DNA from 2 places in the Vibrio sp. SS-MA-C1-2 genome. Region 1 is predicted to be linked to the other one. Evidence: predicted binding sites of a transcription regulator. Region 1 holds the regulator's gene; the other holds the start of a gene.
The links. Region 1 encodes MetJ, which represses methionine synthesis genes. Its sites were predicted from a motif close to TTAGACNTNTANANGTCTAA; they were not measured.
Positions count from the first base shown of each region.

Region 1 (16,032 bases):
GCAATGCTTCCATCATGATCGTGCCACCCGGAGTTTCATAACAACCACGAGATTTAATACCCACTAGACGGTTTTCTACGATATCGATACGGCCAACACCATGTTTTACACCTTTATCATTGAGATAAACTAAAGACTCATAAGGGGTCATCGGCTTACCATCAATCGCAGTTACCGCACCTTTAGTTACCGTTACCGTCACGCTTTCTGACTCATTAGGCGCTAATTCTGGATCGACAGTCCATACCCAACAAAGCTCGTTAGGTTGATTCCAAGTATCTTCTAACACACCACCTTCTGTTGAGATGTGCCATGCGTTTGCATCACGCGAATAGATTTTCTCAAGCGTCGCTGTTGTTGGAATTTCACGTTCAGCAAGATAATCAAGCAGTGCTTCACGGCTACGAAGATCCCATTCACGCCAAGGTGCAATAACGGTTAACTGTGGAGCAAGTGCAGCATAAGTGCTTTCGAAACGAACTTGATCATTACCTTTACCCGTACAACCATGGCAAACCGCATCCGCACCTAATTCAAGGGCTAAATCAACCTGCGCTTTAGCAATGATAGGACGTGCCATTGATGTTCCTAAAAGATATTTACCTTCATAGATAGCGCCAGTTTTTAGCGTTGGGTAGATATAGTCAGCAACCATCTCTTCTTTTAGGTCAGCGACATAGCAAGATGATGCACCTGATGCTATTGCCTTCTCTTCGATACCACATAATTCATCATCGCCTTGACCTACATCGGCCACGATTGCAATCACTTCACAACCATCATAGTTCTCTTTTAACCATGGAATGATCGCTGATGTATCAAGACCGCCAGAGTAGGCTAATACCACTTTTTTAATTGAACTCATTATTACTTCTCCTTGTATGCCATGATGACGGTCTGTCCGTGTACTGGCTAAATATTTATATGCTATTCACTGATACCATTGAGGTAATAGTGATTAAATTATGCAGAAAACAGAGTGCCTATATTTTCACCCTGAAATTGTTCACCTTTAAACAGTGCCGTTAACTTTTCAGGATAACGCCACGTTGCAATTTTTATCGGCTTACCGAGTGCATGACTTGCCTCAAATGCCGCCTTCACTTTAACTAGCATGCCATCACTAATCACACCACTTTCAATTAATTCATTCGCGTAATTGGGAGATAACGATGGAATTAACTCACCATTACCATCCAGCACGCCCTGAACATCCGAAAGTAGAACTAACTCGGCATCCAGTGTTGCAGCGATAGCAACCGCGGCTTGGTCAGCATTCACATTCATCAGCTCACCTTGGCTATCGATACCAATAGAACTAATGATTGGTAGTACGCCAGTGGTTAAAAGTTGCTGTAAGACGTCACTGTTACCGGGAGAAACTTTCCCTACCGAACCTAATTCAGGATCTAACTGCTCAACCTGACAAAGCCCACCATCCGCTAAACCTAAACCAACGGTCAACAATCCACTTTTAATCGCGACACCTTGCAGTAACTTATTTGCTGTTCCCGCCAATGCACCAGTGACATAAGGAATATGCTCCGCAGGCGTTACACGTAACCCTTGTTTTTTTACCGTCTCAAAAGACAGCTTGTTCATTAGGTCATCAACTAAATAACCACCACCATGAACGATAACTAATGGACGAGAAGAGTGCTGTTGATAATCTTTAATTGCAGAGAATAACTGTTCTAATACCCCTTGGTTAGAGAGGACCGCGCCACCTAATTTAATCACTAAAGGTAAATGACTCATCATATATCTCCCTTATAAAAGCCCAGCAGTTGGCTCAAAACCAAATCGAATATTTATGCACTGAACTGCTTGCCCTGCTGCACCTTTCAAAATATTATCAATTGCCGAAACCAAAATCAGGTGTTCCCCTTTCTGCTGCCAGCCAATATCACAATAGGGTGTATCTACTACGTGGTCGATAGCCGGTGCTTGTTGCCCTTTTAAACGGACTAAATCTGCATCTTGGTAAGCTTCAGTTAAAATGTTAGAAACTTGTTCAATCGTAACATTTTTATTCAGCTTACAGCTAGTTGTTGCCAGAATTCCACGTTTAAAATTACCTAAATGAGGCGTAAAGATCACATCACAATCCAAATGTGCAGCAATTTCTGGCTGATGACGGTGAGTAAAAATACCATAAGGTTGTAAACTGACTTGGCAAAAACTATTATTTAGCCCTGCTTTACGTCCAGCGCCTGAAACACCACTCACCGCATTAATCACTGGCCATTGATTTTTATCAATTAAACCTGCATCAAGTAGCGGTTTTAAAGGTAGTTGTGATGCCGTAGGATAACAACCTGGAACAGCAATCAATTGAGCTTCTTTGATCTGTTCTTGATTCCATTCGGCTAGACCATAAACCGCTTGTTCCAACCAATTTAATTCTTGGTGTTCAAAACCATAAAACTCTTGATAGAAAGATTCACTTCTTACTCGGAATGCGCCAGAGAGATCAAAAACCACACACTGTTTCGCTAAAAATTGATCGGCAATATCATGACTAACTTTGTGCTCAGTTGCTAATAGTACGATATCAATATCTGCTGCAATTTCAGCAATATCATTTAATGGCAAAATTTGTTGCTCTACCACGCCAGATAGTTGAGGATAGAGTTCTGACAAGCACTTATTTTTATCGACACTTTGCTGAGAAACATAAAGCCCTGAAAGTGTCAGGTTTGGATGTCGGTTAACGATTTTTGCTAACTCAGCTCCGGTATAACCACTTGCTCCAACAATTGCTGCTTTTAACATATTGATATCATTCCGTTGTGAATTTTATTCTAAATGCGACTTTTTTATTGACTATTTGATTTGGACTGTGAATATAGTAATCACGATAACTACACCAAGTAATAGATAACAATCATCGTCGGAGAGAGAGGTGAGAGATACACTTTAGTTGGTTCATAGAATCAAAATCCTTTTATACTCATATGAAATCTAATTTAATAACAGACTCTGAATAATGCTTTTTTATTCATTGATCTTGAATTATTATGTTTTTACCTGTTATTTGTTCCGCTGTCAACTATGGATATAGACAAAAATGCAATTTCCTACTTTTAACCACATTTACCACACCTTAATTTCTACCTCTTCCATTAGTTCTCCTGACCAACGTTGGGATCAAGGAAACCAAGAGGTCATTACTCATCTTGCCCAATGGTTAGAAGATCTTGGCTTTGCGGTTGAAATCGAAGAGGTTGAAAAGGGCAAAATGAACCTCCTAGCTAAGAAGGGTGAAGGTACAGGTGGACTGCTATTAGCCGGTCACACTGATACTGTTCCTTACGATGAAGGGCGATGGGATTATGATCCACTGGCGTTAACTGAAACTCATGATCGCTTTTATGGTTTAGGAACTGCGGATATGAAAGGTTTCTTTGCCTTTATTATTGAAGCAGTCAAAGAGTTTGATCTCTCTGGTCAAACCAAACCGCTTTATGTCTTGGCAACCTGTGATGAAGAGACGTCGATGCTTGGTGCTCGCCACTTCACAGAGAGCAGTACCATCAAACCTGATTATTGTATTATTGGCGAACCAACAAGCTTAAAACCTATCCATGGCCATAAAGGTCATATTGCGCAATCTATTCGTGTCACTGGTAAATCAGGTCACTCATCAGATCCGGCTAATGGCATTAATGCGATTGAGATTATGAACGAGGTGATGTTCGCCCTTATGCAATTAAAACAGCGCCTAATCAAAGACTATCATCATCCAGGATTTGCTATTCCACACCCAACCCTAAACTTAGGCCATATACATGGTGGAGATAGCCCAAACCGAATCTGTGGTTGTTGTGAATTACATTTTGATCTCCGTCCACTACCAGGATTAAGTATTGACGGTTTAGAGAATCAAATCCGTCAATCTTTAGCTGACATCGAACAGAAATGGCCAAATTTACTTTCGATTACCCATCTCCATGAACCAATCCCAGGTTATGAATGTGCTGGAGAAGAAACTTTTATCCGTGATTTAGAGATCATTACTGAACAAAAATCAGAGACCGTTAACTACTGTACCGAAGCACCTTTCTTACAACAGCTCTGCCCAACATTGGTTCTTGGCCCTGGTTCAATCAACCAAGCCCACCAACCAAATGAATATTTAGAACATAAGTATATTCAACCAACAATTGCTGTTTTACAGCAAATGATAGGTAAATATTGCTATAACTAAGTATAAAAAGTAATCAACAATAGAGTGATCCAGAGCAATTATCTGCATAATATTACTCTATTTGTTTGATAATAATCATAAAGTGGTAGTTTCTTTCTTACAATTGATGTAATAAATGGGCTAGGATGTAATCAAATACCAAAATCAGTGACGGAGTTCACTGATTTGTAGTTAATTTACGAGATGGATACGATATATGAATTCTAGGTATGAAACGCTAAAAAGCAATGTCAGCATGTTAGGCCATTTATTGGGTAATACAATTCAGGATGCTCATGGCAAAGAGTTACTTGAAAAAGTAGAAAAAATCCGCAAACTTTCTAAATCTGCTCGCCCTGGAAATCCTGAAGATCAAGAGCAACTAGTCGGTGAGTTAAGAGATCTTCCTGATGATCAACTTCTTCCCGTCGCTCGTGCATTTAGTCAATTCTTAAATCTAACTAGCATAGCCGAGCAATACCATACTATCTCTCGTCATTGTGAAGAGAATATCTGCAGCCCAGACTCCATTGATGCTCTCATCGGTAAACTGCAACACAAAAATATCACTCAAAACGAAATCCATAATGCGATTAATGAATTGGATATTGAGTTAGTTCTTACCGCTCATCCAACTGAGATCGCTCGTCGTACGATGATCCATAAGCTGGTTGAGATTAACAAATGTCTCTCTATCTTAGAGCTCAGTGAAATATCTCCAAAAGAACGCAAGAAAACTGAGCTACGTCTTGAGCAGTTAATTTATCAATCTTGGCACTCTGATGTTATTCGCAAACAACGTCCAACTCCCATTGATGAAGCAAAATGGGGATTTGCGGTTATTGAAAACTCATTATGGCAAGCCGTTCCTGAGTTTGTTCGTGAGCTTGACGATAAATTAACAGAACGTTTAGATATTAAGCTGCCAATCGATGCTCGCCCAGTTCATTTCTCATCTTGGATGGGCGGTGATCGTGATGGTAACCCGTTTGTAACGTCAAAAGTGACCCAAGAAGTTATCTTACTCTCTCGTTGGAAAGCCGCAGAGTTATACCTTAATGATATTCAAGAGTTAATTGATGAGCTATCAATGACTCAGTGTAATGAAGAACTGGCAAACTACAGTGAAAATCAACACGAACCTTACCGTGCGGTATTAAAAATACTCCGCACGCAGCTAAATAACACCTTAACGGTAATTAATGCTCAGCTAAAGAATGAACATGCGCCTAATCTTGAAGTGATTACTCATGTTGAGCAGTTATGGGAACCTCTTACTCTCTGTTATCAATCACTGCACGATAGCGGCTTAGGCATCATCGCTAACGGTCAGTTACTCGATATTATCCGTCGTGTACGTTGCTTTGGTATTAATCTGGTTCGTTTAGATGTTCGCCAAGAAAGTACTCGTCATTCAGATGCGATTGCAGAACTAACTCGCTATTTAGGTCTTGGTGACTACAACCAATGGAGTGAGCAAGATAAAATTGCTTTCCTTGTTAAAGAACTTTCATCAAAACGGCCATTACTACCAAGAAACTGGCAACCATCACCTGACATTCAAGAAGTTTTTGACACCTGTAAGATTATGGCAAAACAGCCAAGAGAAGCATTTGGCTCTTATGTTATTTCAATGGCCAGAACCGCATCAGATGTCTTAGCCGTTCACCTGTTACTACAAGAAGCGGGTTGTAACTTCCGTATGGATGTTTGCCCGTTATTTGAAACATTAGATGATTTAAATAATGCGAAATCTGTAATGTCTCAACTATTGAGCATCGATTGGTATCGTGGTTTTATTAAAAACTTCCAAATGGTAATGATCGGTTACTCTGATTCAGCTAAAGATGCCGGTGTGATGTCTGCGGGTTGGGCACAATATAGTGCAATGGAAGAGTTAGTGACGGTTTGTGAAGAAGCTAATGTGAAACTGACTTTATTCCACGGTCGTGGTGGCACGGTTGGTCGTGGTGGCGCACCAGCTCATGCGGCACTACTTTCTCAACCACCAGGAAGCTTAAAAGGTGGTTTACGTGTAACAGAACAAGGTGAAATGATCCGCTTTAAGTTAGGTCTTCCTGATGTTGCGATCAATAGTCTATGCCTTTACACCAGCGCTATTCTTGAAGCCAACTTAATCCCGCCACCAGAACCTAAGCAAGAGTGGCGTGATTTAATGGAATCACTCTCCGCAATATCTTGTGAAGCATACCGAAAAGTTGTGCAAGAAGAACCTGATTTTGTGCCTTATTTCCGAGCAACAACCCCAGAATTAGAGTTAGGTAAACTACCACTAGGTTCTCGCCCTGCAAAACGTAATCCAAACGGTGGCGTAGAGAGCTTACGAGCAATTCCGTGGATTTTTGCATGGAGTCAGAACCGTTTAGTTCTTCCTGCATGGTTAGGTGCTGGTGAAGCGATTCAATACTCAATTGATAAAGGTCACCGCCAGTTACTAGAAGAGATGTGTCGTGAATGGCCATTCTTCTCAACTCGCCTTGGTATGCTAGAGATGGTTTATACCAAGACTGACAGCGAAATTGCTCGCTATTATGATGAGCGTCTTGTTGAACCGCAGTTCTTGCCACTTGGTGTCAATTTAAGAGAGCAGCTAACAAAAGATATTAAAGCAGTATTAACTATAGAAAACACAGCAAGCTTAATGGAAGAGAACCCTTGGGGTGCTGAATCAATCCGACTACGTAATATCTATACTAAGCCATTAAATATGTTACAGGCCGAATTACTCTACCGTACTCGACAGCAGGATGAACTATCTCACGAGATGGAAGAGGCATTAATGGTAACAATTGCAGGAATTGCAGCAGGAATGCGTAACACTGGCTAATAAACCCAGTAATTTAATCTGAAATCTAGCGCATAAAATGGTCTTATCAATTGGTAAGACCATTTTTTTGATCGAAAACTGTCGAAATATCACATTTTATGAAGAAAGTTACTCGATATCATCTAGAGTTCATGTACTACATTTAAATATAATGTAATATATCTTCTTGTTATTATAGGGATTATTAAAAAGTAGAAAGCAAGGATTGCTTATAAAAGTTATAGCAACAAGTGTAAACGATGAGATTAATTAGATTAATCACTGACCACACCTGTTACTCCAACTTTCCAAGATTCAGGCCTATGTATCTTGTAGATGGCCTTAGTGATTTACAGCTAAAACTTAAAAAATATAAAGTTTGAACTCTCTTAATATTCCCCTTTATTCAAATTTTCTTTTTAACTTTAAATCAATTATGGATGATAGATAAATGTCACTACCTCACGTAATACTTACAGCACTCAGCAAAGATGCCTCTACTGGCTACGATATCACTAAACAATTTAGCCAGAACATCGGTGAATATTGGAAAGCGAGCCACCAGCAGGTTTATCGCGAGCTAAATAAAATGGCAAAATCAGGACTGGTAACTTGCGAACTACAACCACAAGATGGTAAGCCAGATCGCAAAGTTTATTCAATTACTGAACTTGGTCGTCAGAATCTACAGGAGTGGTTAAAAAAGGAAATCTCTTACCCAACGATTCGTGATGAACTATCCGCTAAATTATTGGCTTGTAGCGTTAATGATTCAGAACCAATGCGTAAGCATCTACTGAAATTTATTAATGAATCAACACAAACGCTTGCACAATATCGTGCGATCGAAGAGAGTCAGTACAGCAACTATAAAATGCTCGATCGTCAAGCACGTTTAGATCGTCTAACACTACGCCGTGGTATTCTACAACACCAATCGTGGATCATCTGGGCAGAAGAGTCTCTAGAAGAGCTTAGTGCTATCGATAGCTACGAAAACAGCACGGCTAACGTTGCATAATTTGACTTTTCATCGCTCGTTTTCATTATTAATAATAAAAGCTAGAGCCAATGAACAGTCAAAAATGAAAAAAGTCAGGGTGATCAATTGAATTGATTAACCTGACTTTTTTTGTATTTACCCACTCTGATATCACTTGATTGGATAATACCGAACTAATGAGCTTAAACCGTTGTAATAATCTTTGGCGTCTCAGTGACTGATGGTTCAAGCGATAGCTCAGGTCTCACGCCTAACATATGACAGATAGCATAAGTGAGTTCAGAGCGGTTTAAGGTATAAAAATGGAAATCTTTCACGCCTTCACGACTTAACACTTTGACCATATCAATCGCCGTATTAGCACCAACAAGTTGTCGTGTTGTTGGATCATCATCTAAACCACTAAACTGAGTCTGCATCCATGCAGGAATTCTGACATTAGTCATTGCTGCAAAGCGCTGTAACTGCTTAAAATTAGAAACAGGTAAAATGCCCGGAATAATTTCCACATCAATTCCTGCAGTGACACAGCGATCTCTAAACCGTAAGTAGCTTTCAATATCAAAGAAGAATTGAGTAATCGCACGATTTGCTCCAGCATCAACTTTACGTTTTAAGTTAATTAAATCTGCTTGGGCACTTTTTGCTTCAGGGTGAACTTCAGGATAAGCCGCCACCGAGATATCAAAATCAGCGATATCTTTAAGTAGAGCAACAAGATCTGACGCATATAGCTCAGGAATAGTACTATTTTGCGGAAGATCGCCACGAAGTGCGACAATATCACGAATCCCACTCTGCCAATAATCTTTCGCTAATGTTCTTAATTCATCTTTTGAAGCATCAATGCACGTTAAGTGAGGCGCGGCAATTAACCCCGTTTGAGATTTAATATCTTTAATAATCGAGTGGGTTCTTTCGCGCTCACCAGAATTAGCACCATAAGTGACCGAGACAAACTTAGGTTTTAGAGATTTAAGCCGATGAACAGATTGCCATAATGTCTGCTCCATCTTTTCATTACTTGGAGGAAAAACTCAAAAGAAACATTAATATCACCATTAAGATCGGCGATATTCTGATTTAATGCATCTAATTGGCTTACATGTGAATACGCCATAATGATCATCCTTAATTTATTGAAATGCCAACGTCCTTACAAATCATTTTAGACGTCTATATGGCTACAACATTACGCGATGTAGAGAGGATGTCAATGCTCATTGATAATAAAAATAACAAAGATGATTAATATCCTTAACAATCACTCTGTTTTTAAAACTACGATTAAAGAGCATCAGTAGTCGATACCCTAAATAATAAGATCGACTAGTCTGCTGTTGCTTGAAATACCGCAGAATGAATATGAGAGACTAAACGATCGGTATCACTCGTTGATAGTACGGCAATCAGACTTAATTCAGTTTCACTCATCGCGATAAAGTCGACAGACTCTTGGGCTAACTGCTGATAAAAGAAGTGGCAGTGGTGCTCATTCTTACTCACCCCCGCACCAACAATCGCAATAAGATCACACTGCTCTTTTATAGATACTTCGCCATCAATACTGCTTTTTACGATAATATCGTGCACATTCGCCATTAAATCCTGCTTATAAGCGACAGAGATAACCTGTTGTTGTTCATCGGTATGCAGCACTAAAGGAGAAAGTTGATGGTGAGCTAATAACTGCTCTAGTTCTATCTTATTATGGGCGAAATCGTGACTTTCAGGAATTTGAATATCGATCACCGCAATATTATTTAATGCCGTCACTATTTTCGCCCCACATCCACTGGCTAATATTCTTTCAATCTTCGTTGAGCCAACATTAGGACGATGACTGCTGCGCAGCATTAAATCTGTCGTGCTTTGGGCAATAGGCTGTAATGTACGATGATGAAGGACAGGAGCGCCTAAGCGAGCTAACTCATTCGCTTCATCCAATCGCAATAACGGTAATAGGCAAGCATCATTCACTTTGCGTGGATCGGCACTGAAAACGCCGGCAACATCACTCCAAATCGTCACTTTTAAGACCTCAGCTAATGCACCAATAACCGTAGCAGAGTAATCAGAACCATTACGTCCTAAAAGTACCGTTTCTCCCGCTTGATTCTGCGCCATAAAGCCCGTAATCACAATTCGATGGCCATGATGCTGAGTCAATTGCTCCATCAATAGAGGCCAAGATAACCCACGATTCACCTCAGGCTGAACCGCTTTCTCAGCACGTAAGAAGAGTCGTGAATCTAACGTCGTCGCAGGAAGTTGATTTACATTAAGTAATGCACTCAACAATCGAACAGACCAGCATTCACCAAACCCAATAATCGTTGCGGTTTTTGATTCAGAAAGTGCGCGATTCTGATAACTTTTCAGTTCGGTAATGTCACTCTGTAGTCGAGTAGTGAGATCTTTCGCTTGCTCAATCGGCAATAACTGCTCAATTAAACCCTTTTGGAATTCATAGAGTTGAGTTAATTGCTGCTCAGCAAGATCAGGGTGTTCAATACGCGTATCTAACCATGCAAGCAGACGATTAGTGGTGTCACCAGCAGCTGAAACTACGATAAGATCATCGCTAGTCGAGAACTCAGTCAAGATAGAGATAACACGCTGAAAACAGATAGGATCAGCAAGGCTACTGCCACCAAACTTATGCAGCTCTCTGGTTGCGGTAGGTTGAGACAATATCGTAGATTCAGTTAGCATGGTTTTGTCCTATTGAATTGCTTTATTTAATGCTTGAGTTAAATCTGCCACTAAATCATCACCATCTTCTAAACCTACAGAGAGGCGTAGCAGCATTGGTGACAATCCAGCTTCTTCTTGAGCTTCATCTGACATAGCACGATGCGTCATGGTACGTGGATGAGCAATCAGACTTTCAACACCACCTAATGATTCAGCCAGTGAAAATAATTTCAGCTCAGAGATAAATGTTTTTAATTGTGTTTCGCTGCCATTAAGCTCAAAGCTTATCATTGAACCAAAACCCGTTTGTTGTTTTTTCGCAATTTCATGGCCAGGATGCGTCACTATACTTGGATGATACACTTTTTCGACCAAAGCGTGTTGATCTAACAAAGTTAAAACTTTAGCGGCATTCTCTTCATGACCTCTCATTCTCACGGCTAAGGTTCGAATACCACGTAGTGTCAAATATGAGTCAAATGGTGAACTGGTTGCGCCAATGCAGTTACCCATAAAAATTAGCTGTTCAGTATCTTCAGGCGTTTTAGAAACCACCACACCACCCACGACATCTGAATGACCATTAATGTACTTTGTTGTGGAGTGAACAACTAGATCCGCCCCTAAAGTTAATGGCTGTTGCAATAACGGAGAGAGGAACGTGTTATCAACCACCACTCGGCAATCAGTTAATTGTTTCGCTTTTTGGCAGATATCAGCAATATCAACAACACGTAACAGCGGGTTTGAGGGCGTTTCTAACCAGATCATCTTTGGGTTTTGTGCCAATGCTTGTTGCCACGCCTCTTCATCACTCTGATCGATAAAAAGAACCTTAAAATCACCCTTTCTTGCTCTGACATCAAACAGACGATAAGTTCCGCCATAACAATCATGCGGCGCAATAATAAGATCGCCAACAGAGAGTAACGAAGCTGCCAAGTTAACGGCAGACATACCACAATTGGTCACAACCGCACCGTCGCCTTGCTCAAGGTCAGCTAAGGTTTTAGCCAATAAGGTACGGGTTGGATTACCTGAGCGTGAATAATCATACTGAGGAACAGAACCAAACTCAGGAAAACTATAGTTAGAGCTCAAGTAAATAGGTGGAACAACCGCGTTATGTTGCGTATCAGATTCAATACCGGTTCGAACGGCAATAGTCGCTAGTTTTTTCTCTTTCATGAGTTATCCCTTCCTCATTAATAAAATATTAATATACTCAAAATAAATTACCCTAATTAAAGAGTAAAACATAACATTACCAGCTTTATTTAAACCGTCAACAATCTAGACGTCTATATGTCTTTGCTTAAAGCGAGAAATACCGTTAAAATTCATCATATCGAAAAAATGGCAATCGTTATCTGGACGAAATTGCCTCAAGTAACCCAAATGATTGTAGAGAAGGTGTAACATGGCTGAATGGAATGGCGAATATATTAGCCCGTATGCGGAACATGGAAAGAAAAACGAGCAGGTAAAAAAAGTCACTGTTTCAATTCCATTAAAAGTATTGAAGATATTAACGGATGAGCGCACACGTCGTCAGGTGAATAATTTACGCCATGCAACCAATAGCGAGCTGCTCTGTGAAGCTTTTCTTCACGCCTACACCGGACAACCTTTGCCAACGGATAATGATATTCGTAAAGATCGTATTGAAGACCTTCCAGCAGAAGCAAAAAATATGATGAATGAAATGGGATTACTCGATACAGATACAAACGAATAATTAGTCTTAGTACCAGATCTTGAACAACTAACGACTCAACGCTTAAATGACAGATAAAAAAAAGGATGCATCAGCATCCTTTTTTTATGTATTCGGGTAAAATTACTTTTTACCAACCATACCGAAACGCTTGTTGAAGCGATCAACACGGCCACCAGTATCAACAACACGTTGCTTACCAGTGTAGAATGGGTGACATTTGTCACATACGTCTAGGTTGATGCTTTTACCTAGAGTAGTGTTGAATTCAAATGTGTTACCGCAAGAACATTTTGCAGTTTCTGCAGTGTACTCAGGATGGATACCTGTTTTCATGGTGTTACCTCAATATAAAGGCCGTACCGCTCTTCCGATCCAAAGCCGGACACCGTACGTCATTAAAAAAATTTACAATATGTAAGGCGCAGGATTGTAATCAATTGCTCAATTTCGATCAACTATTTTACTGCTTTTTATTTCCCTATCTTAACGATTAATGACTTATTTACCGGTTTCACCTTAATTTATCTCTGTTAATATAAAAGAGATAATACAATACCCTACTTTTTTCACTTTTATTGACTGTTAGGTAGCCATATTTTTTATGCCCAATATCGCCCATGTTGCTCTACCTGTACCTCTTGATCGCAACTTTGATTACTTAATTCCCCAACATCTTTCTACAGTCATTGGTGGACGAGTATTAGTGCCATTTGGACGACAAAAGTTGGTTGGTATTGTCATTGCGGTTGATGATAAAAGTGATTTCTCCCTTGATAAGCTAAAACCCATTATTGACGCATTAGATCAACAACCTATTTGGCCAGAAAAGCTCTATTCTCTTTTGCGTTGGGCAAGTCATTATTACCACTACCCTTTAGGTGAAACCTTTGCCAATGCACTTCCGAGTTATCTTAAAAAAGGGAAACCTGCCACACGCAGTTCGCTTCGTTTATGGCGATTAACAGAACAAGGCAGAGAACAACCATTAACCGCACTAAAAAGAGCGCCAAAACAAGTGGCTATTTTAACTCGTTTGGCCAATCGTCCCGTTGAGCATCAACAGTTGATAGAAGAGGAGATCAGCACCGCTACTTTAAAGGCTGTTGAAAAAAAGGATGGGTTGAGTCTTTTTCAGAAGCGGCTAGCGATTGTCAATGGCATAAGTACCTTGCTGTTACAGAAGAGAAACCAAGGTTAAACCACGAGCAATCATTAGCGGTCGCAACCATCAATGCACAAAACAGTTTTGCTTGTTATCTATTAGATGGTGTGACAGGTTCAGGGAAAACAGAGGTTTATCTTAATGTCATTGAGTCTGTGCTCGCAAAAGGTCAACAAGCGTTAGTATTAGTCCCGGAGATAGGCTTAACACCGCAAACCATTAGTCGCTTTCAGCGCAGATTCAATGTGCCAATTGCCGTTATTCACTCCGGTTTAAATGATACCGAACGTTTTCAAGCTTGGTTAGATGCCAGAGATAATCAAGTTGGAATAGTATTAGGTACTCGCTCTGCCCTCTTTGTTCCTTTTGCTGACCTTGGTATCGCCATTATCGATGAAGAACATGACAGCTCTTACAAGCAACAAGATAGCCTACGTTATCATGCTCGAGATCTGGCAGTATTTCGGGCTAACCAGCATAAAGTTCCTATTATTTTAGGCTCAGCAACGCCGAGTATTGAAACCTTACATAATGTTCAAACAGGTAAATATCACTCCTTAGTTTTATCACAACGCGCCGGAAATGCGATTGCTGCTACTTATCAGATCATCGATGTCAAAGGTCTCTATCTTCAAGCTGGGCTTTCTGCACCTATGTTGGCTGAAATGAGAAAACATCTTAATGCCGGTAATCAAGTGATGTTGTTCTTAAATCGTCGAGGCTATTCACCGACGATTATCTGTCATGAATGTGGTTGGATTGCAGATTGTCCACGTTGCGATACTCACTACACTTATCACCAACATAATCGTGAACTCTGCTGTCATCATTGTGGTATTCAACGCCCTGTTATGCACCAGTGTGGTAGCTGTGGTTCAACACAATTACAGCCTGTAGGTGTCGGGACAGAGCAGTTAGAACAACAACTGAATGAGCTTTTCTCTGAATATAAAACGATTCGTATCGACAGAGATAATACTCGCCGTAAAGGAGAGTTAGAAAGCCATCTCAATGCGATTCATAATAATGAGTATCAGATCCTGATTGGTACACAAATGCTAGCAAAAGGTCACCACTTTCCCAACGTTACATTAGTCGGTTTAATTGATGTAGATAGCGCGCTATTTAGTAGCGATTTCAGAGCACCAGAAAGATTAGCTCAACTCTTTATTCAAGTGGCCGGTCGTGCAGGAAGAGCCAGCAAACCAGGAACCGTATTACTGCAGACTCATCAACCTGAACATCCATTATTACAGACACTATTAACGTCAGGCTATCCTGCATTTAGCCAAACCGTGCTACAAGAAAGACAGCAGACAATGCTGCCACCTTACGTCCAACTGGCACTTTTTAGAGCAGAATCAAATGACAGTGACAGTGTTGAGCAACTCTTACAGCAAATCAAAGGGATCTTTCAAAGTCACCCGTTATACGATGTTAATACGCCCGTATTAGGTCCAATTCCAGCCCCATTAGCGCGTCGGGCAGGAAAATATCGTTGGCAACTGATCCTCCAAACCCCTAACAGAACAAAAATGCAGCAAATCATTGCCAGCGCTAAGCCTGCGATTAGTTTGCTTCCTTTAGCTAAAAAAGTACGCTGGACGATTGATATCGATCCACAAGATATGAGCTAAGTTACTGAAAATAAAATATTTCACATATTAAAAAATTAATAATTTCTTTATAACGAGATCGGGATCACATCAAAAATTGACGTTATGTTAAGCAATTCATGTTTAGAATTATCGACAATTGTTAGTATGGTGTTTCAATAGCACATAAAACAACCATATTAAATGTGGGCTTATTATGCAGGTTTATATATAGAGGAATGATAATTATGGCGACAATGAAGGATGTTGCACAGGTAGCTGGCGTGTCAACAGCAACCGTATCTAGAGCATTAATGGATCCAGATAAAGTTTCAACATCAACCCGACATAAAGTAGAGCAAGCGGTAATTAATACGGGTTATTCTCCTAGCTCATTAGCCCGTAACCTACGCCGTAATGAATCAAAAACTATTCTTGCACTTATCCCTGACATCTGTGATCCCTACTTTAGTGAGATTATTCGTGGTATTGAAGATGCAGCGATGGATCATGGTTATTTAGTCTTATTAGGTGACAGTAGCCAACACACCACCAAAGATAACGCCTTTGCAAATCTCTTTTATACGAAACAAGCTGATGGGATGTTACTTCTTGGTTCAGATCTTCCTTTTGACATTAGCAAGCCTGAGCAAAAAAACTATCCACCACTGGTGATGGCTTGTGAATATAATCCAGAGTTGGAGATCCCAACCGTTCATATCGATAATTTAACCGCAGCATTTGAAGCTGTTAATTATCTCACTCAAAAAGGTCACACACGTATTGCGACGATTATGGGGGCATCTTCTGCCTCTCTTTCCCATTTCCGTCATCAAGGG
Region 1 covers NZ_CP090981.1:430,018-446,049, forward strand. Annotated here, with positions in the region: gene L0B53_RS06555 (argininosuccinate synthase) at 1-865, opposite strand, end outside; gene argB (acetylglutamate kinase) at 964-1,758, opposite strand; gene argC (N-acetyl-gamma-glutamyl-phosphate reductase) at 1,771-2,775, opposite strand; gene argE (acetylornithine deacetylase) at 3,071-4,210, shown strand; gene ppc (phosphoenolpyruvate carboxylase) at 4,407-7,037, shown strand; gene L0B53_RS06580 (PadR family transcriptional regulator) at 7,468-8,037, shown strand; partial or broken gene metF (methylenetetrahydrofolate reductase) at 8,202-9,139, opposite strand; gene L0B53_RS06590 (aspartate kinase) at 9,349-10,734, opposite strand; gene L0B53_RS06595 (O-succinylhomoserine (thiol)-lyase) at 10,744-11,904, opposite strand; gene metJ (met regulon transcriptional regulator MetJ) at 12,137-12,454, shown strand; gene rpmE (50S ribosomal protein L31) at 12,557-12,769, opposite strand; partial or broken gene priA (primosomal protein N') at 13,038-15,235, shown strand; gene cytR (DNA-binding transcriptional regulator CytR) at 15,442-16,032, shown strand, end outside.

Region 2 (16,032 bases), 360 kb from region 1:
CAACAATACTTTGATCCTTCAAAAGTGATCCAAAATACTGATCTGAGTTTAGCTGATGGGGCGATTAAAGGCTGGGATAAACGTAATTTTTATTACTTTCAGATGATGAAGTCTTTAGCTGAACATTATCAGTTCGATATTAAAACGCCTTTTTCTCAACTTCCAAACAAGATCCAAAAAGTGATCTTAGAAGGATCAGGAAGAACTGAAATTGAGTTTAAATATACTAACGATCGTGGTGATTCTGTTATTCGTCGTCATGTTTTTGAAGGTATTTTAAATAATATGAATCGTCGTTATCGTGACACCGAATCAAACTCGGTACGTGAAGATCTTTCTAAGTTTATCGCCAATAAAACTTGCAGTGATTGTCAGGGTTCACGACTTCGTTCGGAGGCTCGTCACGTCTTTATCGATCAAACGCCAATTCATGATATTTGTGAAAAAAGTATCAGTGATGCGTTAGATTTCTTTAAGCAACTCGCACTCACCGGTCAACGAGCAAAAATTGCGGATAAAATCTTAAAAGAGATTAATGAACGCTTACACTTCTTGGTCAATGTCGGGCTTAATTACCTTAATCTATCTCGTAGTGCAGACACTTTATCTGGTGGTGAAGCACAACGTATTCGCCTTGCAAGTCAAATTGGCGCAGGTTTAGTTGGTGTGATGTATGTACTTGATGAACCCTCTATTGGTCTGCATCAACGAGACAATGAACGCCTACTCAAAACCTTAACCCATCTTCGCGATCTCGGTAATACGGTTTTGGTGGTTGAGCATGATGAAGACGCCATTCGAACTGCTGACCATATTATTGATATTGGTCCCGGAGCTGGGGTTCACGGTGGTGAGGTTGTCGCAGAGGGCGATTATAAAACCATTATTAATAGTGAGCGTTCATTAACGGGCGATTATCTATCAGGTAAGAAAAAAATTGAAGTGCCGACTGAACGTACGGTCATGGATCCAGAAAAAGTGGTCACGCTTTATGGCGCTAGTGGCAATAATCTGAAAAAGATCGATGCTACCATTCCAGTGGGTCTTTTTACTTGTGTCACTGGCGTGTCAGGCTCAGGAAAATCAACGCTGATTAATGACACCTTCTATCCTCTAGCTCATCAGCAATTAAATGGTGCAACGACGGGTGAAGCCTCTCCTTACAAGAAGATCGATGGTTTAGCGCACTTTGATAAAGTTATCGATATCAACCAGAGCCCAATCGGACGAACTCCTCGTTCAAATCCTGCAACTTATACTGGAATCTTTACTCCGATTCGAGAACTGTTTGCTGGTACCCAAGAAGCCCGAGCTCGTGGTTATAAACCAGGAAGATTTAGTTTTAATGTTAAAGGTGGACGATGTGAAGCTTGCCAAGGTGATGGCGTTATCAAAGTCGAGATGCATTTTTTGCCTGATGTTTATGTCCCTTGTGATACCTGTCATAGTAAGCGTTATAACCGTGAAACATTAGATATTAAGTACAAAGGCAAAAGTATTGATGAAGTCCTATCAATGACGGTAGAAGATGCACATACTTTCTTTGCACCAATCCCTGCTATTGCAAGAAAACTCAAAACTTTAATTGATGTTGGACTCTCTTATATCTGTTTAGGGCAAGCAGCAACAACCCTGTCTGGTGGTGAAGCTCAGCGTGTAAAATTAGCGAAAGAACTATCAAAGCGCAGCACAGGAAAAACCCTTTATATTTTAGATGAACCAACAACCGGGCTTCATTTCCATGATATTCAACTGCTGTTAACGGTACTTCATCGTCTCAGAGAAAAAGGCAATACTATTATTGTGATCGAACATAATCTTGATGTCATTAAAACTGCAGATTGGATTATTGATCTTGGGCCAGAAGGCGGTGATGGTGGGGGTAAAATTGTTGCATCTGGCACACCAGAAGAGGTAGCGAAAGTAAAAGGTTCTCATACAGCTCGCTTCTTAAAACCACTATTAAAATAATAATGCTGTGTTATTTGAAAATCTCAAGTTATTTGAGAAAACAAGTAACTTGAAGATCCAGATTACTTAAAAATCCAAAGCAAATAGCGCAATAAAAAATAAAAAAATGAAGCCTCATGAGCATAGACGGACTATGTGATTGAGGCGAATCAGTGCAACCAACAACCTAGCGACTTCAAGTATCAAGAGTATACTTTAGATTGAAGTTAAGCGTTAAATCAGCAACAATCAAAGAACTTATCATCATGGAGTGTGATTAATCTCGTGAGTATCCTGCATTTACGTGGTACAACATTAGCAGCAAGAGGCGTTCGAAAGCCATTGATAAAACCCTTAATTATTACATTAGGGCTATTCTTTGTTGCGGCTATGCACTTCTATATGCGGAATTTAGGGGGGACTGGACTTTCTCTTCCTTTTAACAGCTTTGGCTGGATCTTTATTGCCGCGGCTATCTCAATTGGTTTTATTGAAGCTGGCAGACAACATAAACTTCGTTATAACAGCTTAACCCTCAAACTGATCTTCTGCGCCATACTACTGACAATCCCTCTTAGTTATAGTAATGCTAATATTTCTGAAAGTTATCCTCGAATAGTCGGTCTATGGGCTGGTGTTCTATTCTTCTTTTCATTGCAGCAATTTTCATTTAACTACCGTCAGAAACAAGCAATATTATGGTTAATTATTGTCGCTGTTTGGATTGAAGCTGTATTGGGTTGGGCACAGTTTCTTCTTTTTGATAGTCGAAACAGTGGCGGTTATGAGCTATTGGCTAATCGCCCATATGGTATTTTCCAACACTCAAATCTTATGGCTAGCTTTCTTGCAACCGGGTTGGTTATTTCAGGTTATATGTTAGCCAGAGTACCGATGTATCGTGGGAAAATTAATTTTCGTCATACCCTATTACTAATCACTCCAATCCTCACTATTCCCCTACTTATCGTCCTATTTTCAAGAGTTGGCTGGATTGGTGCCTTTGTGGGTTCTCTGCTTTTAATCCCTTATTTAATAAAGTTTGCACCTAAAAAGCTTATCTATTTATGGGTGGCAACATTAGTTATCGCGGCAACGATGACTATTATTGGTGAGGGATATATCAATAGTGAAATACCCTCTCAACACTTAGGGTTTGAGAGTGCTCGTTGGTATACATTCCCACAAACCTTGCACCTCTTTGCTGAATACCCATGGATGGGGGTTGGTTATGGTAACTTTGAGTCTGCATACATTATTAATACCGCACAATGGCAGCAAGCAAATTATCTTCCATACTATGGCTTACCTGGCTTTACCCATCCTCATAATGAACTTCTTTACTGGATCTCAGAAGGCGGCCTTATTCCGTTAATGGCTTTGCTTTATGCGTCATGGTTAGTCTTATCTCGGATATTAAAAGCAGTAAAAGGGACACGTTTAGCTTTAGTCGCGCTTTTTTTCCCTATCGTTATTCATACGCAATTAGAGTTCCCTTTTTACCAATCGCTCCCTCATTGGGTCATCTTCATTGTTTTAATTTATTGGATTGATAGCCTTAATCCAAAACGTAAACAGTTTGAATTAAAACACTACCAGATAATGAAAGTCCTCGGTGTTATCTTATTTTCAATCACATTTCTTTTGATGGCGACAACCTTATACCAAGGCAGTTATGTGGTTCGTTATCAACAAGGGGATATTAGTTTAAATAAGCTAGAACGCCGTCTTCACACGATTATTATTTGGCAAAACTCCCTTGATCAGATTCAATATGAGAGCAAACTTGAACGTGGTATCGCATCACAAAACCGCCAGTTACTCGATGAATACATTGTCTGGGCGACAGAGCAGGCAAAAAGGCACCCTCGTCCTAAAATCTATCAACAGTTATTTAGAGCTCATCAAGCGCTTGGGCAACAACAGCAAGCTGAACTAATAAAGTTAGAAGGTAATTACCTCTTTAACCACTTTACTATCACCGATCCTGATTATCATCCAAGTAACGCTACAAAAACAACACCTAAGAATGTGTTAAAGACATTAACCGGGACATCTCAATAACGATAAATTACCCATTAACCCAATATAAGCATTGACATTTAATCAACAAATCATTATCAATTAGGTAATGGATAAAAATACCGATCTGAACTGAAATGACTGGATTAATTATTTCTCAATGGATTAGTAAAAAAATAAAGTGCTTAAATAGTTAAGGGAGTCGACATTGAAGCAACAAAATATAACCGTCGCTAAATTTGGTGGCACGAGCGTCGCTGATTTTACCGCGATGAGTCGCAGCGCCAGCATTATTGAAAATAACCCAAATACACGCTTAGTCATCATTAGCGCTTGCTCAGGAGTCACTAACCTATTAGTTGAACTCGCCTCTGGTATTGATACTGTAGAAAAACGAACAGATATTATTAGCAAAATTACCGCCATCCATGATTCAGTTTTAAGTAACTTAAACCAAGGATCTGAGCTAAAACCAACCATCGATTTATTGCTTGCCGATATCGCTCAATTTTCCGAGCAAGCTGCAAACAAAACCAGTGCTGAAATAACTGATCAACTCGTCTCTTGTGGCGAATTATTATCCACTCTCCTTTTTGCTCAACTTCTGAGAGAACGAGGAAACAATGCTGTTCGTTTTGATATTCGCCAGGTATTAAAAACAGACAGTCAGTTTGGTCGAGCGCTACCAGATATTGAACAAATCAAGAATCACTGTTTGGCCGATTTACGTCCAGCATGTGAAAACGCCATTGTTGTTTCTCAAGGTTTTATTGGTTCAGACCAAGAGGGCAAAACCACAACCCTTGGTCGTGGTGGTAGTGACTATAGTGCGGCGCTTTTAGCTGAAGGTATTAATGCGGCTTGTTTAGAAATTTGGACTGATGTTCCAGGTATTTACACCACCGATCCTCGAATAGCTCCTGCGGCACGACCAATTCCTGAAATTAGTTTTAGTGAAGCTTCAGAAATGGCAAACTTTGGGGCGAAAATTCTCCACCCTTCAACTTTGATCCCAGCAGTTCGTCATCAAATCCCCGTGTTTGTTGGTTCCTCAAAAGATCCAGAAGCAGGAGGAACTTGGGTAAAAGAGAAGTCAGAAACGCTACCATTATTCAGAGCGCTTGCACTACGTGGTAATCAGACGATGATAACCCTCCATAGTTTGAATATGTTTCACTCTTACGGTTTCTTAGCAGAAGTCTTCACTATCTTAGCGCAACATAAAATCTCCGTTGATTTGATTACCACATCAGAAGTGAGTGTGTCGTTAACCTTAGATCAACCAGATACCTGTGGAGGCTCGCCACAACTTCCTCAAGAGGCTTTTGATGAATTATCTAAGCTTTGTCGTGTTGAAGTCGAAAGTGATCTCAGTTTAGTTGCGCTTATTGGTAACTCAATGAGTTCAACTAAGGGAGCGGGAAAACAGGTCTTTGGTACATTGGAAGATTATAATTTACGAATGATTTGTTACGGTGCAAGTCCACATAACCTCTGTTTCTTAGTCAATGAAACCGATGCGAAAAATGTGGTAAAAGAGCTTCATCAAGCTCTGTTTGAATAAAAAAACAGATAAAAGCGTTAATATCTCTTATAACTTCCTCGTTGGAAATGTCTCGTTGGAAATGGAAGTATTAACGCTATTTTCTTTATCCAGTTAATCAAGCGATAATTGACTCAACTCTCTTGTGCTAACTCAAGAGCTAATTTCGCTTGCTGTCTTTCTTTGACTGCTTTCCAGCCTTCACCCGACTCTAATGCGGCGACTCTCTCTTGGTATTTATTACAAGCTCTTGCAATCACTGACTGAGGATCAATCCCCACCTCTTCTTCTAAGGCCAATAACAGGTTACTGTAGTCCCACAACACATCTGCTAATTCATCTTCTAAATAACAGCGGCGATTTTTAGGTAACTCTTCAGCGACTTCATCAACCTCTTTTTTGATCTCAACTAAATAGATATCAGATCGATTAGACCAATTATCTTTTTGATTAATCGTTGACTTATAACGTGCAATTTCCAATAGTCGATTTAAGTCATTCATCATTATCACCTCCATTAAGTTTTATACTTTTTATTTTAATGATGAGTATAAAATAAAAAAGGCTCTTATAAAAAGAGCCTTGCTGTTTAGTCTACAGATTAGGCGCTAGCCATTTATCAATATCACTCTGTTGCCAATCTTTTCGTTGTCGATACTCTTCAGCTTGATCCGGTTGAATCTGAGCCACAGCAAAATAACGGCTTTCAGGGTGAGAGAAATACCAACCTGAAACTGAAGCCCCCGGCCACATAGCAAAACTTTCAGTCAGCTTCATACCAATATTCTCTTCAACACCTAAAAGCTGCCAAATAGCTTCTTTCTCGGTATGCTCAGGACAAGCAGCATAACCCGGAGCAGGACGAATACCTTGATACTTTTCACGGATAAGATCATCGTTACTCAATTGCTCATCTGCAGCAAACCCCCACTGCTTGATTCTCACTTGTTGATGAAGATATTCCGCAAAGGCTTCAGCTAAACGGTCAGCGATGGCTTGTACCATAATCGCATTATAGTCATCTCCTGCCTCTTTATAGTGACGAGCAATATCATCCTCACCTACCCCGCCTGTTACAGCAAACGCACCTAACCAGTCAGCTTTGCCACTCGACTTAGGGGCAACAAAGTCACTTAAACAGTAGTTTGCCCCTTTGGCTTTTTTGGTCTGTTGACGTAAATGGTGAACGGTTTTAAGTACCTTATCGCGTTTCTCATCATAGTAAATTTCAATATCATCGCCAACACGATTCGCTGGGAAAATGCCACAGATACCATTGGCACTCATCTCACCATTTGATTCCAATTGATCGAGCATAGTATTGGCGTCATCAAAAAGCTTAGTCGCTTCCCCACCCACTAATGGATGGTCAAGGATTGCAGGGTATTTCCCCATCAATGACCACGTCATAAAGAAAGGCGTCCAATCAATGTATTTTCTCAACTCAGAAATAGGCTGATTCACAATCACCGTCGATTCGGTTGTCACTGGTTTTGGTGGCGTGTAGTTCTGCCAATCGATTGAATAAGCGTTATCTCTTGCTTGTTGCAGAGTCACAGGAACAGAAGGCTTACGCTTGCGGGCATGCTGCTCTCGAACGGTTTGGTGCTCAGCAGTTAATCGTTCAACAAATTGAGGTTTATGTTCTTCAGATAGTAATGAACTACAAACACCCACCGCGCGTGAAGCATTTGAAACGTAAGCAACAGGCCCATGATAGTTATGCTCAATTTTCACGGCAGTGTGTGCTTTAGAGGTTGTTGCGCCACCAATCAATAATGGGATATCGAATCCTTGACGCTCCATCTCTTTTGCCACATAAACCATCTCATCTAATGAAGGGGTAATGAGTCCACTTAGACCAATAATATCAACATTCTCTTCTTTAGCGACTTGAAGGATCTTATCGCACGGCACCATCACCCCAAGATCGATAATCTCAAAGTTATTACATTGCAGTACGACACCAACAATGTTCTTACCGATATCATGAACATCACCTTTTACCGTCGCTAATAAGATCTTACCGTTGCTCTGCCCCTGCTCTTTACTGGCATTAATATAAGGTTCAAGGTGGGCGACAGCTTGCTTCATTACTCGAGCTGATTTCACCACTTGAGGCAAAAACATTTTTCCCTCACCAAACAGATCACCGACAACATTCATCCCATCCATCAAAGGACCTTCGATGACATGTAAAGGACGTTCAGCATTTAAACGTGCTTCTTCAGTATCCTCGACAATAAATTCAGTAATGCCTTTAACTAATCCGTGTTCTAGTCGTTTTTCTACTGACCAACTTCGCCACTCTTGAGTTGAACTCTCTTGCTCTTGCTGCCCACTATCTCGATATTTATTCGCGATATCTAAGAGACGTTCAGTACCATCACTTCTGCGATTTAACACCACATCTTCAACCGCATCTTTTAACTCAATAGGAAGATCATCATAAATCGCTAACTGTCCTGCATTAACAATCCCCATATCCATACCAGCTTTAATCGCATGGTAAAGGAAAACCGCATGAATCGCTTCTCGAACAGGATTGTTTCCACGGAAAGAGAAAGAGACATTAGAGACACCGCCAGAGATCATCGCATAAGGAAGAGTCTGTTTAATTTCAGCCGTTGCTTCGATAAAATCTAAGGCATAGTTATCATGCTCTTCAATGCCTGTTGCCACTGCAAAAATATTGGGATCGAAAATAATATCTTCCGCAGGAAAACCGACCTTATCCACCAGCACATTATAAGCACGAGTACAGATCTCCACTTTACGAGCTTTGGTATCAGCCTGACCTTCTTCATCAAATGCCATCACAATCACTGCCGCACCATAGCGACGGATTAACTTGGCCTGCTGAATAAAGTTCTCTTCTCCCTCTTTAAGTGAGATAGAGTTAACAACACCTTTACCTTGAACACACTTTAACCCAGCTTCAAGGACATCCCATTTTGAGGAGTCAATCATGATTGGCACACGAGAGATATCAGGCTCAGAAGCAATTAAATTGAGGAAACGAACCATACACGCTTTAGTGTCGAGCATTCCCTCATCCATATTGATATCAATAATCTGAGCGCCACTTTCTACTTGTTGACGAGCAACATCTAATGCTTCATCGTAAAGTTCATCACGAATAAGACGTTTAAAACGCGCAGAACCAGTAACATTTGTTCTCTCACCGACATTGACAAATAACGTTTCAGCGGTAATGTTTTGTGGTTCTAAACCAGATAAACGACAGATAACGGGGAGATCAGCCGCAACCCTTGGCGTGACATTTGCTACCGATTCAGCGATAGCTTTAATGTGTTCTGGCGTTGTGCCACAACAGCCACCGACAATATTCACAATGCCACTCTCTGCCCACTCTTTAATATGGGCTGCCATCTCCTCAGGCTCTAAGTCATACTCACCAAAAGCATTTGGTAGACCGGCATTTGGATGCACAGAGACCGCACATTCACTAATATTCGAAAGATCAACCAAGTACTGGCGTAGTTCAGCAGGGCCTAATGCACAGTTCAAACCAAATGAGAGAGGGTTAATATGACGAAGAGAGTTATACAATGCTTCTGTTGTTTGCCCCGATAGCGTTCGTCCTGATGCATCAGTAATGGTGCCAGAGATCATCACAGGTAAGCGGCAATTAAGTTTTTCAAAAACAGATTCAATCGCAAAGGCCGCTGCTTTAGCGTTTAAGGTATCGAAGATGGTCTCTATCATGATGATATCAGCCCCGCCTTCAATTAAGGCTTTTGTTGACTCTTGATAGGCTTCAACGAGTGTATCGAAATCAATATTACGAAAACTGGGATCATTAACTTCTGGTGACATCGAGCAAGTACGATTTGTTGGTCCTAAAACACCGGCAACATAACGCGGTTTATCGGGTGTAATCGCACTCCACTTATCTGCAGCCTGACGGGCTAATTTTGCGGCTGCTAAATTAATTTCAGCACTGATGTCTGCCATCTCATAATCAGACATCGCAATGGAAGTCGCATTAAAGCTATTGGTTTCGATAATATCAGCGCCAGCTTCCAAATAAGCATCATGGATCTCAGTAATCACTTGTGGCTGAGTTAAGACTAATAGGTCGTTATTACCTTTGACATCTAAAGTCCAATTTAAAAAGCGCTCACCACGAAAATCGGCTTCTTCTAACTGGTAGCCTTGGATCATTGTCCCCATGCCACCATCAATAATTAAGATCCTTTGTGCTAAAGCATCTTGAATTTGTAACGTCCTATCACATTTGAATTGAGTACTCATCAACCCTTACTCCTTTATTTGATGGCATTAATTATTTTAGATATAAAAAGGTATTCTGCTTATATTTCTATCGCTAATCACCATCCTAACATATTAGCAACAGAAGTATAGATGGCTAAAAATAACAACGATCAGAAATGATTTTTAATTAATTGCTCTTTTTTATAGTCTTTATTGCAAAGTAGATCTATATTCTAGCTCTTTAAGTTATACCCTTATAATTGTGGTTGTTACGAAAGTGTTATTCTCACTTACTTGCCACTCATCAATAGCTCTAAAGCTTTTGGATATCAATCTAGATTAATCATCACTAGGAACGAAATATGTCGGTTTACAGTACACTCTGTTTTCTCGCCGCGATATCGATGTTTATCGCCTTTATCAACAGTAAAATTGGTAAAATGCAAACAACAATCGCCATTACTGCGGGTGCGATAATCCTCTCATTAGGCATTGTTATTGCTGGTCATAATGGCTGGTTTCATCTCGAAGAACTTGCTGAAAGCCAATTGGTTAAAATTGATTTTCAGAGCTTTCTTTTACAAGGTATTTTAGGATTTCTACTTTTTGCGGGTGGGTTAGGAATTAAACTTCCCCACATGAAAGATCAAAAGTGGGAAATTACCGCTTTGGCTTTAGGTGCGACTCTATTCTCTACTTTTTTTATCGGTATCGCTTTATGGGGTATCGTGCAACTTCTTGGGTTCCCACTTGATTTTATCTATTGTTTACTTTTTGGCGCACTTATTTCACCGACGGATCCCATTGCAGTTCTGGCTATTGTCAAAAAACTTGATGCTCCACGTCGAATCTCAACTCAAGTAGAGGGAGAATCTCTCTTTAACGATGGTTTTGGTTTAGTCATCTTTGTGACGTTATTAACCATTGCATTTGGTAGCGAAACACCCACTGTCGGTGGCGTGATTGAGTTATTTTTGCATGAAGCCGTTGGCGGGATCTTATATGGTTTTGTTTTAGGGCTTATCTTCCATTATTTAATCAGCTCTACCAATGATCACTCAATGGAACAGTTACTCACTTTAGGTATTCCTACTGCAGGTTATGCCTTTGCTGAAGTTATCCATGTTTCGGGTCCTCTTGCAATGGTCGTTTCGGGTATCATGATTGGTAACTGGACACGCTATATTGGCTTCTCTAAAGAGAGTGAAGATCACTTAGATCACTTTTGGGAATTGATTGATGAGTTCTTAAACTGCATATTATTCTTATTGATCGGTCTAACCATGCTTCAATTCCAATTCCACCAAGAAGACTGGATCTTAATGGTGCTTGCAATTCCGTTAGTCCTACTTGGTCGCTACCTTAGTGTTAAAATGTGTTATATCGGCTTCTCACGTCATCGTAAATATAACTACTACTCCGAGCGCATATTAACTTGGGGCGGCCTACGTGGTGGCTTAGCATTAGCCATGGCGATGTCGGTACCCGCAGGAGTGATGGTGATTCCAGAGAAGAACATTGATGTCCGAGAAATTATTCTCGTGATGACCTACTCGGTGGTAGTTTTCTCTATTTTAATACAAGGCTCAACGATTATTCCTATGATTGAAAAAGCTAAAATATGGGAAAGAGAGAATAAGAAAAGTGATTAATAAAAATCAATAAAACGTTGATTAAAAACTAAAAAAGCTCAGTTTGCTATTAAATAGCAAGCCGAGCTTTTTATTATTTTCAATATAGATACAAATAGCTATTCAAACATAAAATAGTAACTCAGACGCTAATAAAACTATTCATACGTAAATAAAACTACTCAGACGTAAAGTAGCTATGATCAAGAGAAGAGAGATCAAACGGTGTCTGCTGATAAACGCAATAATTTAACCAATTAGAAAAGAGCAGATGGCCATGACTACGCCAACTCGCTTTTGGTCTATTTTCAGGGTTATTATCAGGATAGTAATTTTCAGGAATTTGAGGGCTAATACCTTCACCTAAATCTCGTTGATACTCAGCATCTAAGGTTAATGGGTCATATTCAGGATGTCCTGATACATACACTTGTCGCTTATTTTTACTCGCTGCAAGGTAGACACCTGCTTCATCAGAACTCGCTAGGACATCTAAGTCGGTATGTTGCTCAATAAAGTCGACAGGAAAATCAGCATTTCTTGAGTGTGGTGCTAAAAATTCATCATCAAATCCACGCAATAATGGATGTTGAGGAACCTGTAGTTGATGTTGAAAAACCCCTGATAACTTATTCGTTCTCGTTTTTTTCTCCAATTGATAATGGAGTTGTAATCCAGCCTGAACTGCCCAGCAAACATACATGGTCGAAACCACATGATCTTCTGCCCAAGTAAGAATTTTTTTATTTGATCCCAATACACCACATCTTCAAATGGTACCAATCCCAAAGGTGCCCCAGTGACAATCATGCCATCGAAGTTACGATCTTGGACCATTTCAAATTGACGATAAAAGTTATTTAAATGCTCGGTTGGGGTATTCTTACTTGGTCGATTATCAATACGAAGTAACTCTATATCAACTTGAAGTGGGCTATTTGATAATAAACGCATAAACTGAGTTTCTGTCTCGATCTTCTTTGGCATCAAGTTCAGCAACAGCACTTTAAGTGGACGAATATCCTGGTGCATTGCGCGACTTTCCGACATAACGAAGATATTTTCATTACGTAATATATCGCTAGCAGGCAATAAATCAGGAATTTTAATTGGCATAATGGTCTCCTTACCATCAAATAGACATCTAGACTTCTAGATACTATATTGCCAATCTCTTAATGTCGAGTCCTGAAAATAATTAATCAAAATTAAACTGATAAAGAATATCCACCGCACTGTCTAATCCTGACACAGCTTCTAAGTAGAGATCTTCTAAAACTCGATATCGTAACGTGAACTCCCCTAATGAATTAAATAGCCCAACACCGTATTTAACTTGTAAGTCATCAGTAACATAGCCACTGACAGTGACTTGAGATGAATCCCCAGAACCTTCGGTATCGAGAGCTAATTGATCAACACCAAATGCATCACCAATCTGATTAACCAACTTACCACTACGTGATAATCCCATCCCTAATAGTGCCGTTGTCATCGAGTTATTACCGCTATCACTATCAAGTTTACGTCCTCGCACTAAATAAGAGAGCGCTTCAGTTTGAGGTAAGCTTGGTTCAGAGAAGACTTCAACCGTTGGATCATCAATAGAACCATTAACCCGAATACCAGCAATCACATCATCGTTGGTATTGGCTGGATTTCTAATCGCTTCTACCTCTAAAAATGGCTGATCAAGAGGACCATTAAAAAGCAGCTTTCCTTTTCGAATCACCAAGTCTTGAGCAAAGGAGTTATATGTCCCTTTTTCAACATTGATATGACCAACAACTCGAGGTTCACCACGATTCTGTTTGATCTGTAATCGTCCAGCCAGATTACCTTTTAAGCCGAAAGCTTTAATTCTGACATCATCACCAATATCTAATTTAATATCTGCATCAATATTAAACTTGGTGGCAGCCTCATCTTGTATGGGTTTTAACTGCTCATCTAATAATACTTGGTCATCACTAACAGAGTATGCCCCTTCTGGAATCTTACTCACCTCGATTCGCCCCCAAGGAATAGAGAGATCTCCAGTAACATAAGTTCGACCAGGTTTGGCATTAATCTCAATATCAGACGTGAGTTTAAGATCAACCAAGGAATCCACTTTCACTTCCAATGCTTTACTATTTACAAATAACTTCGCTTCCCAGGCTTTAAGGTCTCGCCAGTCTCCAGTCCCTGTAATATCTAGCTTTCCTTCATTGGTGGTGATCTCACTCTTCAAGTCTGCATCATAACCATGAAGCTTAAGATCGATGTAACCATCATTCACCACCAAAGGTGAAATGACACTATTAAAAACTAAGGTGCTGAGATTTAAATCTCCTTTGACTTCAGGCTTTAATAGCGTACCTCCTAACATGAGCTGGCTATTTAACTCTCCTGAAAGTTGAGCTCCATCATCCAGTAAATTTGAGAAGCGATGAATGTTTACGTTATCAATAACCAACTGCCCTTTTAAGGGTTTATTCGCAGCAAAGAGATCGTCAATAATCAACTGACTTTTAACACTGCCGTTATCTTGCAGATCGATCATAAAATCGAGTTCGAGTTGCTGTCCTTTAAATTGACTCGTTAATGTTATGTCATTCCATGCTATCAATGTAGTTGCTGTTGTATTACGCTTTAGCTCGCCCTCTTTGGTGGTTAGCTTTCCTTTTAATTGAGGTTTTTCATCTCCTCCCCATTGCGCTAAAACATCACCATTAAGTATGGTGTTGAGAGTTAAGTGAGCTGGCAAAAGAGGTTGTAATGCTTTTAATGACAGCTGATTGATTACAACATGGCTCTGGCTTTTTTCTCCAGCAAGAGAAATAGACGCATCGTTAAAGCAGATTGTTCCATTATTTTGTCGCCAGCAATGATTATTAGTGGTGATTTTTTCTTCTTTAAAGAGCAGATTAAATTGACTGTTTTTATCAATTGTCCATTGGCCTACGGGAGTGATAATACTATTTTTAGCGAATGTTCCTTGCCAACCGGTTTCACGATTGAGCTTTCCCTTCAATTTAATATTTACACCAACAGGCTTACCTTTCGCCTCCACCGATAAGTTGTGCTCATTTTCATCACCAGATAAAGAGGCACTTAATGACTGAATTGACTCCCCTTCCATATTTAACTCAACAATATCAAGTTTAAGATCTCCAGCAATTAATTTACTTTGCTCTATTTTTCCTTGTAACTTTAACTGCTTTAATGAAACCAACTTCTGCCAAGAGAATTGATTCGCAGTAAGATCCACCACTGCCTGAGGATTATTCACCGAGCCTTTAATATCAACTTTACCAACAATAGAACCACCAGCATCAGGAATTGAGCTGGTTAAGTTCGGTGCATTGATATCTAAAGAGAGTGCTAACTGTTTTTTTAACGCTCCTTTAGCAATCAGATGATTATCACCATGGACGAGTTTTAGTCCTTGACTGATAAAAGTTGGAATATCTTGTTGATCAGTCGCGTAAACTTTTAAATCACCAGCTAAATCTAGAGGAAGTTTTTGATATAAGCCATTAATTTTAGCCTTAGGGATATCAACCAACCAACTGCCATTCTCTTCTAATTTTCCTGTTGTTGAAATGTCACCAGAAAGTACAGCAGCAATATCAGGCCAATAAAGTTGTGGGTTAATATTATCTGCCGTTAACTCCCCCCCCAACGCATTGGGTATTGCCAAGAAAAGTGTGCCCGCCCCTGAATTGTGCCTCCAAGCCCATCAAGTTTTAATTGATCGAGCTTAATTTGATCAATATCTCCACTGCCTGAAGCGGCTAATTTTGCTTTAGGGATCTCTTTGCCTTCAGCTGTCGTCGATAAGTGATAACCATAACGCGTAAGATCACCTTGAACGCTAACATTACTATTATGAAGCTGGTAATCGGCTTGACCTTGCAATGGCCACTGAAAATAACGGCTCACTAATACTGCATCGAAAGGAATATTTGGATCTAACAGATTAACTTGCCCTGTCAAACTAAGATCCGTTTTAGATGGCTTTGTCGTGGTGAGTTTTGAATCAACATCTAAATCAGTCAGATCACCTTTGGTTTTTAATATGACTTGGTAATCTTTCAAGGTGGAGTCTTTAAACCTGCTGTTTAAATTTAGCGCTAGAGGATAGTTATCTTTCAGGGTTATCGCCGCTTTACCTTCAAGATCCAGATCGGCCATATCCAGCTTCATCTTATTGATAGAGATATCTTCATCTTTGGCAAATGCGGTAATTTGAAGTCGATTAACAATCACTGGATCAGAATTATCGCCTTCCGTTCCTTGATAAATAAATTGAGTGATATCGAGATTATCGAGTTTAATTGTCAACGGTAATACCACTTCAGGTAACACCATAGGCGAAGTCGATTTTGTGCTGCTAGATTTTTTGCTATTAGAGTTAGCGGTTGTATTCTTTGGGTCAGGTTTAGGGTCAGCAGGTAACTGTAATCCAATGGTATGCCACTGACCATTGGTAACAATAATATTTTGTCGTTGTAATTTAAGACCGGTATTCAATGACTGCCAATTTAACTTTGTTCCCAAAATATCTAGGCTCACGTCAGTGAGTTTAATATCGGGTGAATCAATAGTGATAGGGAAACGAAATGGAGCACTTTCATCTTTTTCGGTTGAATCATCATGATA
Region 2 covers NZ_CP090981.1:788,763-804,794, reverse strand. Annotated here, with positions in the region: gene uvrA (excinuclease ABC subunit UvrA) at 1-1,971, shown strand, start outside; gene L0B53_RS08325 (PglL family O-oligosaccharyltransferase) at 2,236-4,014, shown strand; gene lysC (lysine-sensitive aspartokinase 3) at 4,181-5,536, shown strand; gene L0B53_RS08315 (MazG nucleotide pyrophosphohydrolase domain-containing protein) at 5,650-6,018, opposite strand; gene metH (methionine synthase) at 6,110-9,793, opposite strand; gene L0B53_RS08305 (sodium:proton antiporter) at 10,117-11,406, shown strand; partial or broken gene metA (homoserine O-succinyltransferase) at 11,564-12,501, opposite strand; gene L0B53_RS08295 (translocation/assembly module TamB domain-containing protein) at 12,584-15,070, opposite strand; gene L0B53_RS08290 (hypothetical protein) at 15,037-16,032, opposite strand, start outside.
Region 2: the regulator MetJ is predicted to act here: its motif matches at 9,893-9,912, upstream of metH (methionine synthase).